Regions from separate parts of the Aquibium pacificum genome, predicted to be linked through region 2. Evidence: predicted binding sites of a transcription regulator. Region 2 holds the regulator's gene; each other region holds the start of a gene.
What was found. The regulator PhoB, encoded in region 2, activates phosphate uptake and scavenging genes when phosphate is short. The targets are predictions, from matches to a motif close to TGTCATNNANCTGTCAT.

Region 1 (4,387 bases), 920 kb from region 2:
AGGCCTACACCCAGCTTCTCGTATCCTCGATCCTGCAGGTGTGACGATGCCAACGCCCCTCGTCGTCTCGGAAGTCTCCAAGAGCTTCTTCATGCATCTGCGCGGCGGGCTGCGGCTTCCGGTCGTGGAAAACGTGTCCTTCGCCCTGAAGACGGGCGAATGCGCCGTGCTCGGCGGACCCTCGGGTGTTGGCAAGAGTTCCATCATCAAGATGCTCTACGGTAACTACGCCGCCGATACCGGCCAGATCATCGTCCAGCATGCCGGCCGCCTCATCGACCTCGCCTCGGCTTCGCCGCGCACGGTACTCGCAGTGCGCCGCGACACGATCGGCTATGTCAGCCAGTTCCTGAGAACGGTCCCGCGCGTCTCCGCGGTCGACGTCGTAGCTGAACCGCTCGCGGTCAGGGGCGTTGATCGGGAGGATGCGCGTGCCAAGGCGCGGGAACTGCTTGCGCGGCTGAACCTGCCCGAGATGCTGTGGTCGCTGCCGCCCGCCACGTTCTCCGGCGGCGAGCAGCAGCGCGTCAACATCGCGCGGGGTTTCATCACCGATCATCCGGTGCTCCTGCTGGACGAGCCGACCGCCTCTCTGGACGCCAGGAACCGCGCCGTCGTGATGGAGATGATCGGCGAGAAGAAGGCGGCCGGCGTCGCCCTGCTCGGCATCTTCCACGACCAGGACGTGCGCGACGCGGTCGCCGACGCCGTCATCGACGTCACCCGCTTCGCACCCGGAAAAGTGGCGGCATGAGCACCAGGCTTTCCCTCGAACCCCTGGTCCATCCCACCGCCGAGGTCAGCGATACGACGCTCGGCCGCTATACGGAGGTCGCCGAACGTTGTCGCATCGGCGAGAGCGTGATCGGCGACTATTCCTACTTGATGCAGGATTGCGGCGTCTGGTGCGCCGAGATCGGCAAGTTCTCCAACATCGCCGCCGCCGTCCGCATAAACGCCACCAACCATCCGACCTGGCGGCCGACGCTGCACCACTTCACCTACCGCGCCTCCGACTACTGGGAGGACGCCGGCCACGAGGAAGCCTTCTTCGAATGGCGGCGCGGCAACAAGGTGACGATCGGCCACGACACCTGGCTCGGGCATGGATCGACGGTCCTTCCCGGCGTCACCGTCGGCGACGGGGCGGTGATCGGCGCCGGAGCGGTGGTGTCGAAGGATGTCGCGCCCTATACGATCGTCGGCGGCGTCCCCGCGAAACCGATCCGCGAGCGCTTCGACCGCAGAACCGCGGAGCGCTACCAGGCGCTGGCCTGGTGGAACTGGGATCACGACCGGCTTCGCACGGCACTCGAGGACTTTCGCGCCCTGTCGGCCGAGGCCTTCCTTGAGAAGCACGGCGGCTGACCGTCAGCCCCTCGCGGCTGTGGACTGTAACGAAACCGTCATCCGCCTGACATCCCCGCTTCATCCAACTTCGATACCCGGTTCTCCCGTAGACGCGAAAAAGCGCGACAACGGGGAGCCGTATGCTTGAAATGCGCAAGGTGACGCGCCGCTTCGGCGGTAACGTCGCCGTCAAGAATGTCGAGCTCGACATACCCAACGGCCAGATGGTCGGCGTCATCGGGCGCTCGGGGGCGGGCAAGTCGACCCTGCTGCGCATGATCAACCGCCTGATCGACCCTTCCGAGGGCGTCATCAAGTTCTCCGGCGTCGAAGTCTCGGCCCTGCGGGGTGCGAAGCTGCGTGCGTGGCAGCGCGACTGCGCCATGATCTTCCAGCAGTTCAACCTCGTGCCCCGGCTCGACGTTTTGACCAACGTCCTCCTTGGGCGTCTCAATCACCGTTCCACCGCGCTCAACCTGATGGGCATCTTCTCGGATGCCGAACGCGCGTCGGCGATAGCAGCGCTTGAGCGCCTCGGGATCGCGCAGGCGGCGTTGCAGCGCGCCGGCACCTTGTCGGGCGGGCAGCAGCAGCGCGTGGCGATCGCCCGCGCCCTCATGCAGCAGCCGAAGGTCATCCTGGCCGACGAGCCGATCGCGTCGCTGGATCCGATGAACGCCAAGATCGTCATGGATTCGCTCGCCGACATCAACCGGCGCGAAGGCATCACCGTCGTGACCAACCTGCACACGCTCGACACGGCGCGGAACTATTGCGAGCGGGTGGTCGGAATGGCCGCTGGCGAGGTCGTCTTCGACGGCCCGGCCGAGGACCTGACGACCGAAGCCGTCCGCATGATCTATGGCGCCGTTAGCGACGGATCGGACATCTCTGAAGAAATCACCTCGACCAGCATCGATACGCGCCGGCCGAAGGTCAAGGCATCCACCGCATCGCTGGAACCGGCATTGGCTGGCTTTTGACGGGCGGGATCGAGTAGCCCGCGTAACGGGCCTCCACGAAATCCAGGCAACCGGCGCGAGCCGGATCCAACAGGAGAGACATCGATGTTCAAAAAGGCACTGATGGGCGCCGTCGCGCTCGCCGCCCTCGCAGTCGGTTCGGCGCAGGCGGAGGATCTGAAGGACTTCCGCATCGGCATTCTCGGCGGCGAGAACGAGGCCGATCGGCTGCGCAACTTCCAGTGCATGGTCGACAAGCTCCCGGGCGTTCTCGGCGTCGAGAAGGTGTCGCTGTTCCCGGCGGCCGACTATGACGGCGTGATCCAGGGTCTGCTCGGCGGCACGCTCGACTACGCCGAACTCGGCGCTTCGGGCTATGCCAAGGTCTATCTGGAGAACCCGGAAGCGGTCGACCCGATCCTGACGACGATCCAGACCGACGGTTCCACCGGCTACCACTCCGTGATGGTCGCCCGAGCCGATTCCGGCCTCACGTCGCTCAACGACCTCAAGGGCAAGAAGCTGGGCTTCGCCGATCCGGACTCCACCTCCGGCTACCTCGTGCCGGTCGTCACCCTGCCGAAGGACCTCGGCGGCGTCGCCGTGAAGGATTATTTCGCCGAGACCGGTTTCGGCGGCGGCCATGAGAACCTGGTTCTCGAAGTCGTCAAGGGCACTTTCGACGCCGGCACCACCTGGGCTTCGGGCGTCGGCGAATTCAAGGACGGCTATACCTCCGGCAACCTGCGCAAGATGGTCGACAAGGGCATCCTCGACATGGACGATCTCGTCGAGATCTGGAAGTCGCCGCTGATCCCGAACGGCCCGATCGTCGTTCGCACGTCGATGAACGACGACATGAAGACCAAGTTCAAGGACTTCATGCTGGCGCTGCCCGAGAGCGATCCGGCCTGCTTCTCCGCCATCCAGGGCGGCGACTTCAAGGGTTTCACGGAAGTGACTCCGGCCTTCTATCAGCCGATCATCGACGTCCGTAAGGCGCAGATCGGCTCGTAAGCATCAGCCAACCGGACGCGCCGTCCGCGAACCAGCGGGCGGCGCGTCTTGCATGTTCGGACAAGGTATGTTCAGCGCGGGATCGAAATGACGGCCACCATGACGGCGACGCCGCTTTCCGAGACGGGCCATCTCGTCGAGCGCCACTGGCGGGAACTGGCGGGCCGCCGCCGCATGTACACCCTGCTCGGGTTCGGGGTCTTCATTGCCGCCATGACGGCGTCGCTCTGGTTCGCGAACGAGACCAATGCCGGCAAATTCTTCGACCGGCTGCCTTATTTCTTCGATTTCATTTCCATGCTCGTCCCGCGCGACGGATGGGAAGTCTGGCGGGCGATGTTCGATCTGCCCTCGCCCCATTTCGACGGAAGCCTGAAGTTCGACTATCCGGAAGGGCGGGTCTACCTCACGGAGACGCTCTATCTTCCCGAATATTTCTACAAGATGATCGAAACGCTGAATATCGCGGCGGTCTCGACCCTGATCGGTTTCGGCGCGGGGTTCCTGCTCTGCTTCCTCGCTGCGCGCAACCTCGTGGCGAACCGCTGGCTGCGCTTCTTCGTGCGTCGTTTCATGGAAATCCTGCGCGCCTTTCCCGAGATCGTCATTTCGGGATTTTTTCTCGCGATCTTCTCGCTGGGTGCCGTACCCGCGATGATCGCGGTGACGATCCATACCATCGGGGCCCTGGGGAAGATGTTCTTCGAGGTGGTCGAAAACGCCGACATGCGCCCGGAAGAGGGCCTGCGCGCCGCCGGGGGCAACTGGACCGAGCGGGTCTGGTTCGGCATCGTCCCGCAGGTGCTGCCGAACTTCCTGAGCTACGGCCTGCTGCGTTTCGAGATCAACGTGCGCGCCTCGACAATTATCGGCGCCGTTGGCGGCGGCGGCATCGGCGAGGCGCTGAGGCTTTCGATCAGCCGCGGCCACGAGGCCAAGACGCTCGCCATCGTCCTTCTCCTTTTCACCACGATCGTCGTCGTCGACCAGTTCTCCGCCTGGATGCGCAAGCGCCTGGTTGGTTCGCAAGCCTTCGAGTTCGGTCGGGGGGCCTGAGA
Region 2 (4,387 bases):
ATCATGACCGGAACGATTATCGGTCTCGCACAGGCGCTGGGCGAGACCGCTCCGCTGCTGCTCATCGGCATGAACGCCTTCATCACCAGCCCGCCCGCCGGCGTGTTCGAGGCCTCGACTGCCCTGCCGACCCAGATCTACATCTGGGCCGACAGCCCCGAGCGCGGCTTCGTGGCGCGAACCTCCGCCGCCATTCTCGTGCTGCTCGGGTTCCTCATCGTGATGAACGGCATCGCCATCTTCCTGAGGCAGCGCTTCGAACGCCGCTGGTAATGGAGTAGAAGGACATGAACATGTTGACCGAAGCTGCCGTCGAGAAGAAGCTCATGACCCCGGACGCCGCCACCACGTACAAGATGCGGGGCGAGAAGGTCACCGTGCACTACGGGGAAAAGCAGGCGCTGTTCGACGTCGACCTGAACATTCCCGAAAAGCAGGTGATGGCGCTGATCGGCCCCTCCGGCTGCGGCAAGTCGACCTTCCTGCGCTGCCTGAACCGGATGAACGACACGATCGACATCGCCCGCGTCGGCGGCAAGATCACGCTCGACGGCGAGGACATCTACGACCCCAAGATCGACGTCGTGGAATTGCGCGCCCGCGTCGGCATGGTGTTCCAGAAGCCGAACCCGTTCCCGAAGTCGATCTACGAGAACATCGCCTACGGTCCGCGCATCCATGGCCTGACGAAGAACAAGGCAGAACTCGACGCCGTGGTGGAGTCCAGCCTCCGCAAGGCGGCGATCTGGAACGAGGTCAAGGACAGGCTGCAGGAGCCGGGCACCGGCCTCTCCGGCGGCCAACAGCAGCGGCTCTGCATCGCCCGCGCCATCGCGGTCTCGCCGGAGGTGATCCTCATGGACGAACCCTGCTCGGCGCTCGATCCGATCGCCACCGCCAAGGTCGAGGAACTGATCGACGAGCTTCGCCAGAACTACACGATCGTGATCGTCACGCACTCGATGCAACAGGCGGCCCGCGTCTCGCAGCGCACCGCCATGTTCCACATCGGCTACCTCGTCGAGGAAGGACCGACGGACAAGATGTTCACAAACCCGGACGACAAGCGCACCCAGGACTACATCACCGGCCGCTTCGGCTGATCCGGCACCAGGATACGAGGACAGGACCATGGGCGAGCACACCGTTGCCTCCTTCGACGAGGAACTTCAGAGCATCGATCGCCTCCTTTGCGACATGGGCGAACTCGCCGCCTCGATGGTGGACGACGCCACGCGGGCGCTGCTTTCGACCGACGCGGCACTCGCCCAGCGCATCATCTCCGACGATGCCATCATGGACGCCAAGCAGCGCGAACTCGACGACAAGGCGATCACGCTGATCGCGCGCCGGCAGCCGATGGCGCAGGATCTTCGTGCCGTCGTCAGTGCCATCCGTATGGCAGGCGACCTCGAGCGCATCGGGGACCTGGCCAAGAACATCGCCAAGCGAGTCGGCGCGGTCGGGCTAACATCGACGCCCTCGAGCCTTTCCTACTCGATCGAAACCATGGCGGAACTGGTGTATCACCAGGTCAAGAAGGTGGTCGACCTCTACGTCGCGCGCGAGGCCGAAGCCCTCGTCCCGCTACGCGTCGAGGACGAGAAGATTGACATCAAGTACACTGCGATCTTCCGCGAGCTCCTGACATACATGATGGAAGACCCGCGCAACATCACCGCCTGTACGCATCTCCTGTTCTGCGCCAAGAACCTCGAGCGAATTGGCGATCACGTCACCAACATCGCCGAGAACGCCTACTACGTGATGACTGGCAAACAATTGCCCATGGCGCGGCCAAAGATCGATGAAACGGCGGTAGCCGGCGTAGGTGCCTGAGGAAGACGCGGCATGATTGCGGCAAAGGTCATGGTTGTCGAGGACGAGGAACCGCTCTGCGTCCTCCTAAAGTACAATCTCGAAGCCGAAGGCTATCAGGTCGAGATCGTCACCCGCGGCGACGAGGCCGAGATCCGGCTGCAGGAGAGCGTGCCGGACCTGCTCGTCCTCGACTGGATGGTGCCGGCGATCTCGGGCATCGAACTGTGCAGGCGGCTCAGGATGCGGCCGGAGACGGAACGGCTGCCGATTATCATGCTGACGGCCCGCGGCGAGGAGAGCGATCGCGTGCGCGGCCTCTCGACGGGCGCCGACGACTATCTGGTGAAACCCTTCTCCACGCCGGAATTCATCGCGCGGGTGCGCGCGCTGCTGCGCCGCGCAAAGCCGGAAGTGCTCTCCAGCGTGCTCAAGGTCGGCGATATCGTGCTCGATCGCGAATCGCATCGCGTCTACCGCAAGAAGAGCGAGATCAAGCTCGGACCGACCGAGTTCCGCCTGCTCGAATTCCTGATGCAGCATCCCGGCCGCGTCTTCTCGCGCGGCCAGTTGCTCGACAACGTGTGGGGCGAGACGATCTACATCGACGAACGCACCGTCGACGTCCATGTCGGACGCCTGCGCAAGGCGGTCAACAACGGTCGGATGCCCGACGTCATCCGCACGATCCGCGGTGCGGGTTACGCGATCCGAGAGGCTTGACGTCGTCCGTACCGCGCCTGGAACGGCGCGACCTCGTCCCCGCGCATCCGGCTCCCCTTGCCTGCCAAAGACCGGACATGCTTATTGTGCGGCGTTCGGTGAGCGATTTTTGGGAGGCGCCGATGGGAACGATCCGCAAAATGGCGGCGACGTGCGTTCTTGCAATCGCCGCCTGCTTGTCCATTTCAGGCGGTAGCTTTGCGCAGCCAGCGACAACCTCGGCCGCCGACGTACTGGAGACATGGTACCGTCTGACGCTTGAACTCGTCCGGCACACTCCGACCTATTCTCCGCCGGTGGCAAGCCGCTCTCTCGCCTATCTCGGCGTCACGGCGTTCGAAGTGGTTGCCTCTGGCGATGGGGAATTGCAGTCGCTCGGAGGTCAACTGAACGAATTCGAGCAGCCCGTGCAGCGTGAGCCGGGGGCGGCCTACGATGAAGCGGTTGCGCTCGAATCGGCGATGTCGCATGCCATTCGCACCCTCTTCGCCAACACGGGGCCAACGGGACAGCGTGCGATGGCCGCGGTCGGAAAAAAGCTCTCTTCAGAGGTGTCCCGAGGCCTATCCCAAGAGGTTGTCGCGCGGAGCGAGGCTTACGGCCGAACGGTTGCGGAGCATGTGCTTGCATGGTCTGCCGGCGATGGCGGCGCGGTCGTCGAGAACATGGGCTTCCCGCTTGCATACGTGCTGAAGGAGGGCCCCGCCCACTGGGTGCCCACCAGCCTCGTCTCGCAGCAGCAGACCCCGCTCCTCCCCGACTGGGGCAGGAACCGGCCCCTCGTGATGCCGGACGGAGCCTCGTGCCCGCTTCCCCCGCCGCCGGAATACAGCGAGGAGAAAGACTCGAGGTTCTATGAGGAAGCGCTCGAAGTCTACGAGACCGTGAACGGCCTGAGCGAGGAGCAGCAGGCGATCGCCCGCTTCTGGTCGGACGACCCGATGCTGTCACCGACACCGCCCGGTCACTGGATGTCGATCGCCACACAAATCCTCGATCGGGAAGACGCCGGGCTTGCGCGAAGGGTCGATGTACTCGCCCGTCTCGGGCTCGCGCTTTCGGATTCGTTCATCGCTTGCTGGCACGCCAAGTACGAATTCGATCTGGTCCGCCCGGTTACCTATATCCGCCGGGTCATCGATCCCCGCTGGGTCCCTATCCTGAACACCCCCCCGTTTCCGGAATACCCGAGCGGCCACAGCACGCAGTCGGCCGCCGCCGCGGAGGTTCTTGCCGATCTCTTCGGAGATCCATTTGAATTCGTGGACGCCACCCACGAATCCGACGGTCTGCCGGCTCGACGGTATCGAAGCTTCCGCCACGCGGCGGACGAAGCGGGCATATCCAGACTCTACGGCGGTATTCACTTCCGCGCCGCAATCGAGCGTGGGCTGGAACAGGGCCGGTGCGTGGCGGCCTTTGTGAATGGCTTACGGACGAGGGAAACGAAAGGATGAGATCGTCACTTCTTCTTCGCCCCTTCACGGTTGCGCTCGTGCTTCTTGCGATCTCGCATCCGTCGTATGCCGAGGATGACATCACGATCCCGCACTTCATCGAAGAGACCGCGGCAAGCGGGATCGACAGCATCTATGAGGGTGAGTGGGAGTTCATGGTCGGCGGAGGGGTCGCCACATTCGATTGCAACGCCGATGGTTTCCCCGATGCGCTGCTCGCGGGAGGGGCTTCGCCGGCCAGGTTCTTCAGGAACGTCAGCGCGCAAGGCGGTCCGCTCCGCTTCGTGGCGCAGGAAAGCGGGCTTGAACTGGAGGCGGTCTCGGGCGCCTATCCCCTGGACATCGATTCCGACGGGAACCGGGACGTCGTTCTGCTTCGCGTCGGGGAA
Region 3 (4,387 bases), 100 kb from region 2:
CCGAAAGATCGGATTCCTGCTGGCGATGATCGCCTCGCCGGCCCTCCCGGCAGCCGCCCAGTCCGTCGACGGAAAGCCGCGCGCGGTGGTCGAACTGTTCACCAGCCAGGGCTGCAGTTCCTGTCCTCCCGCCGATGCCTACTTCGCCGATCTCGCGCGGCGCGGCGACGTCGTCGCGCTTGCCTATCACGTCGACTACTGGGACTATCTCGGCTGGGGCGATACGCTCGCTGATCCCGAGAACACCGCGCGACAGCGTGACTACGCGCGCGCGCTCGGGCAGCGGTCGGTCTATACTCCGCAGGTCGTGGTGAACGGGCGCGAGCACATGAACGGCGCCAACCGCGACAAGATCGAAGGCGCGGTCGCCGACATGGATGCCGCAGGCAAGGGCCTTGTGATCGACGTGAGCATCCGCCAGACCCCGGAGAGCATCATCATCGACACGGGCGCGGGCACGCACCGCAAGGGCAAGGCGAACGTCGTGCTGGTTTTCTTCGAACCGGCGACGCAGGTGGAGATCGCCCGCGGCGAGAATGCGGGCAAGTCCATCAGCTACTGGAATGCCGTTTCGGCGATCCAGTCCGCAGGCATGTGGCACGGCCGCGAGATGCGGCTGGAGATCCCGTCGAGCGAATTGAAGAAGAAGGGTGCCGGCGGCTGCGCCGTGCTGCTCCAGGCCATGGGCAAGGACGGTGCTCCGGGGCCTATCATCGGGGCCGCGATCCTCGACCACCCGATCATGTAACCCGCCGCCCGTATCGGGTCGGTCTTGGAAAAAGGTGTTGCCGAGGTTGGTTCGGCCCAGCGAAGACACCGTGGGCGGGGGGCTTGGGGTTACGGGGCCAGCGCCAGACCGAACCGTCTCAGGCAACGATTGGATGTTCGCCGCGCAATGGGGCGGCAAGCGGGATAATTCACGGCCGGAATGTGGCGGGCCATCACCAATTCGATCATCCTGTGCCGCTTCGTGACCGCCGGGTTAACCGGGCGTTAACAAACCGAAGCGCCGGCGGAGACCCTGCGTTCTTCGCAAAGGCGCTCTCCCATCTCCGCGCGCGGGGATCGCACCGCGTGGGCCTGCCCACCGCAGGCGATTGCATTCGCTGTCCTTGGTTCTCGCTTATCCGCCGGGGGCGGGGGTTGCAAAACCGGGCCGGAAAGACGACCTTTGAACCGTCGTGAAACTGTCACGGAAGGTGAGCTCATGGCCGAGCGTTCCAACGGTGCGGAGGATGGGGACAGCTCCGCAATATTGATCCCGCTTCACGAGGCACGGCGGGATCGTGAACGATTACCGGTCAGGTTCGACCGACGCGAACTCGATCAAATCCTGAGAATCTACGGGCGCATGGTCGCCGCCAACGAATGGCGGGACTACGCGATCGACCATCTGCAGGATCGTGCCGTCTTCTCCGTATTCCGGCGAACGAGCGAAGTGCCCCTGTTCCAGATCGTCAAGGACCCGAAGCTGGCTCGCAAGCAAGGCGCCTACTCGGTGGTGGCGGCGACGGGACACATCCTGAAGCGCGGCCACGAACTCGCGCGGGTGCTCAACGTCTTCGACAGGCACCTGAAGCTGGTCCACGCCTGACCGGCCAAGCAGGCACGGTCAGTTGCCGGCACGGAAGTTCTGCTCGGGCAGCGAGTTCGCATCGGGATCGGTGGCGGTTCCGCCGTTCATCGATAGCTGCATGAACACGGTGTCCAGCCAGCGGCCGTGCTTGAATCCGGACCCTTCGAGGATGCCGGTGTGGCGAAAGCCGACCAGGGCATGCAGACGCACCGAGGCGACGTTGCGGGTGCCGTCGCCGATGACGGCCGCCATCTGCCGGAAGCCCAGCTTGGCCGTTTCCTCGATCAGCATGGCGAGCAGCAGGCGGCCGATGCCCTTCCCGCGCGCTTCCGGTGCCATATAGATCGAATCCTCCACCATGAAGCGGTAGGCCGGCCGTGGCCGGAAGGGACCGGCATAGGCGTAACCTAAAACGCCCGACGGGTCTTCGGCCACGAGGTACGGATAGGCCCGCGCGGTCAACGCATCGAAGCGCGCCGCCATCTCGGCCTCGCCGGGCGGCTCGAGTTCATAGCTCGCCGTACCGTTGCGAACCGCATCGGCATAGATCGCCGTGATCGCGGCGATATCGGCACTCGTGGCAGATCGAAGGGCGACGACGCTCATTTTTCGTGCAGGGAATGGAGTTGCACGAACATTACGCGGAGTGCGCCGAAAAAGAAAAGGGCGGCCGTATTGGCCGCCCCGAAGGATCGATTGGTCCAGTCCGGCTATTCGCGGTTGCCCAGGAACTGCAGCAGGAACATGAACAGGTTGATGAAGTCGAGGTACAGGCGCAGCGCACCCATGATGGCCTTGCGGCCGGCCACGGTGGCGTCGTCGCCTTCGTAGTACATCTCCTTGATGTTCTGCGTGTCGTAGGCGGTGAGGCCCGAGAAGATCAGCACGCCGATCGCCGAGATGGCGAACTGCATCGCGGACGACTGCAGGAAGATGTTGACGATCATCGCGATGATCAGGCCGAACAGACCCATCACCAGGAAGGAGCCCATCGCCGACAGGTCGCGCTTGGTCGTGTAGCCATAGAGCGACAGGCCGCCGAAGGCGGTCGCGGTGATGAAGAAGGTCCGCACGATGCTCTCGCCGGTGTAGACGAGGAAGATCGTCGACAGGGAGAGGCCGACGAGGCCCGAATAGACCCAGAAGGCCGTCTGTGCCGCGGGAACGCTCATCTTGTTGATGCGGAACGACAGGAAGAACACCATCGCGAGCGGCGCGAGGATCACGACCCAGCGGAACGCGCTGGCGTAGATCAACTGCCCAAACGCGGTCAGCTGGCCATCGGCGACGGCGAAGTTGAAGCTACCCCAGGCGGCCAGGCCGGTGATGGCGAGGCCGAGCGCCATGAGGTTGTAGACCTTGAGCATATATGCGCGAAGGCCCTCGTCGATTCCGGTATCGGCACGGGTGCCGACGCCGGCGACGCGCGCATTGTAGTTGCGGATGTCAGCCATGATTTCCTCTTACAGCTTCTGTCCCGTCCGGTGTCGGGCGACATCGAACCCGATTCGCCCAGGCGCCGCTGGCGGGACTCCAGCATGCCTGACGGCGAATATGATGTGCCTTATCGCCAAGAACAAGAGCGCTTGTCCGCACGAAGGTTTGTGATCGCACGAAATTTATCGCTCCGGAACCTTGCTCCCGACATGGTTAACGTGGGCTCAAAGATTCCTGAGCACCGGCGCGGCCTTGTGGCCGAGCACCCGCCAGGTGCCGAGCAGGCCGAAACCGACCGTCAGGACCAGGGCGATGACGATCGTCGACACCGCCACTTCGGGCAGGAAGATCGCAGGAAGCCCCATGAGCCGGGATATGACGAACCACGCCGCGACGCCGCCCGCCGCGAGCGCGAAAATGGCCGTCGCGAGGCCGATCAGCATGTATTCGAGCGTGAACGCGGCCATCAGCGTGCGCCGTGTCGCGCCCAGCGTCTTCAACACCACCGCGTCGTGAATGCGCGCGCGATTGCCCGCCGCGAGCGCGCCGGAAAGGACCAGCACGGACGCGATCAGCGCGACGCCGGCCGCCGCGCGGATGGCGGTGGCGAGCTGCCCGATGAGGCGGTTGACGATGTCGAGCGCGTCCTTGACCCGCACCGTCGTCACCGCCGGGAAGGCCCGGGTGACCTCGTTCAGGATGCGGGCTTCCTCGGGCGCGGTCGATGAGCGGTCGAGCAGCGTGGCAAGCCATGCGTGCGGCGCACCGGCAAAGGTGTTGGGCGAGAACACCATGACAAAATTGATGCCGAGCGATTCCCACTCGACGTTGCGGAAGTTGGCGATCCGGGCGGTCACGTTGCGGCCGAGCACGTTGACGGTGATCGTGTCGCCGAGCTTCAGGCCGATTTCGCGGCCTTCCTCGGCGGAAAAGGAAACCAGCGGCTCGCCGGAGTAATCAACCGGCCACCATTCGCCTCCCGCGAGCGTGGCGTTTTCGGGGATGTTCTTTGCGTAGGTTATGCCGCGGTCGCCCCGCAGCACCCAGCGGCCTTCCGGCGGCACCTCGATCTCGCGCACGTCAACGCCGTTGATTTCCATCATGCGGCCGCGCAGCATGGGAACCCGCACGAGTTTACCGTCCGGCGCGAGGTCCTGGACGAGCGTGGCGAAATCCTCGACCTCGGTGTTTTGGATGTCGACGAAGAAGAAGTTCGGCGCGCGCTCGGTGAGGCTGCCGGCGATCTGGCTGCGCATGTTGCCGTCGACGAGCGCCAGCGTGACGAGCAGCGTCAGGCCGAGGCCGAGCGACAGGACCACCGACGGCGTCAGCGCGCCGGGACGGTGGATATTGCCGAGCGCCAGCCGCAGCGCC

Region 1: a site for PhoB is predicted at 1,394-1,410, ahead of phnC (phosphonate ABC transporter ATP-binding protein). Genes of this name have one in related genera too.
Region 3: a site for PhoB is predicted at 1,178-1,194, ahead of ABGN05_RS11080 (DUF2794 domain-containing protein). Genes of this name have one in related genera too.

The regions. Positions count from the first base shown of each region.
Region 1 is NZ_JBDPGJ010000002.1:143,858-148,244, reverse strand. Features, by position in the region: gene phnK (phosphonate C-P lyase system protein PhnK) at 1-44, shown strand, start outside; gene phnL (phosphonate C-P lyase system protein PhnL) at 47-754, shown strand; gene ABGN05_RS06985 (DapH/DapD/GlmU-related protein) at 751-1,368, shown strand; gene phnC (phosphonate ABC transporter ATP-binding protein) at 1,491-2,333, shown strand; gene phnD (phosphonate ABC transporter substrate-binding protein) at 2,418-3,329, shown strand; gene phnE (phosphonate ABC transporter, permease protein PhnE) at 3,417-4,385, shown strand.
Region 2 is NZ_JBDPGJ010000002.1:1,063,024-1,067,410, forward strand. Features, by position in the region: gene pstA (phosphate ABC transporter permease PstA) at 1-273, shown strand, start outside; gene pstB (phosphate ABC transporter ATP-binding protein PstB) at 288-1,103, shown strand; gene phoU (phosphate signaling complex protein PhoU) at 1,132-1,839, shown strand; gene phoB (phosphate regulon transcriptional regulator PhoB) at 1,852-2,541, shown strand; gene ABGN05_RS11555 (vanadium-dependent haloperoxidase) at 2,664-3,998, shown strand; gene ABGN05_RS11560 (CRTAC1 family protein) at 3,995-4,387, shown strand, end outside.
Region 3 is NZ_JBDPGJ010000002.1:962,923-967,309, forward strand. Features, by position in the region: gene ABGN05_RS11075 (DUF1223 domain-containing protein) at 1-748, shown strand, start outside; gene ABGN05_RS11080 (DUF2794 domain-containing protein) at 1,208-1,594, shown strand; gene ABGN05_RS11085 (GNAT family N-acetyltransferase) at 1,613-2,182, opposite strand; gene ABGN05_RS11090 (Bax inhibitor-1/YccA family protein) at 2,287-3,030, opposite strand; gene ABGN05_RS11095 (ABC transporter permease) at 3,238-4,387, opposite strand, start outside.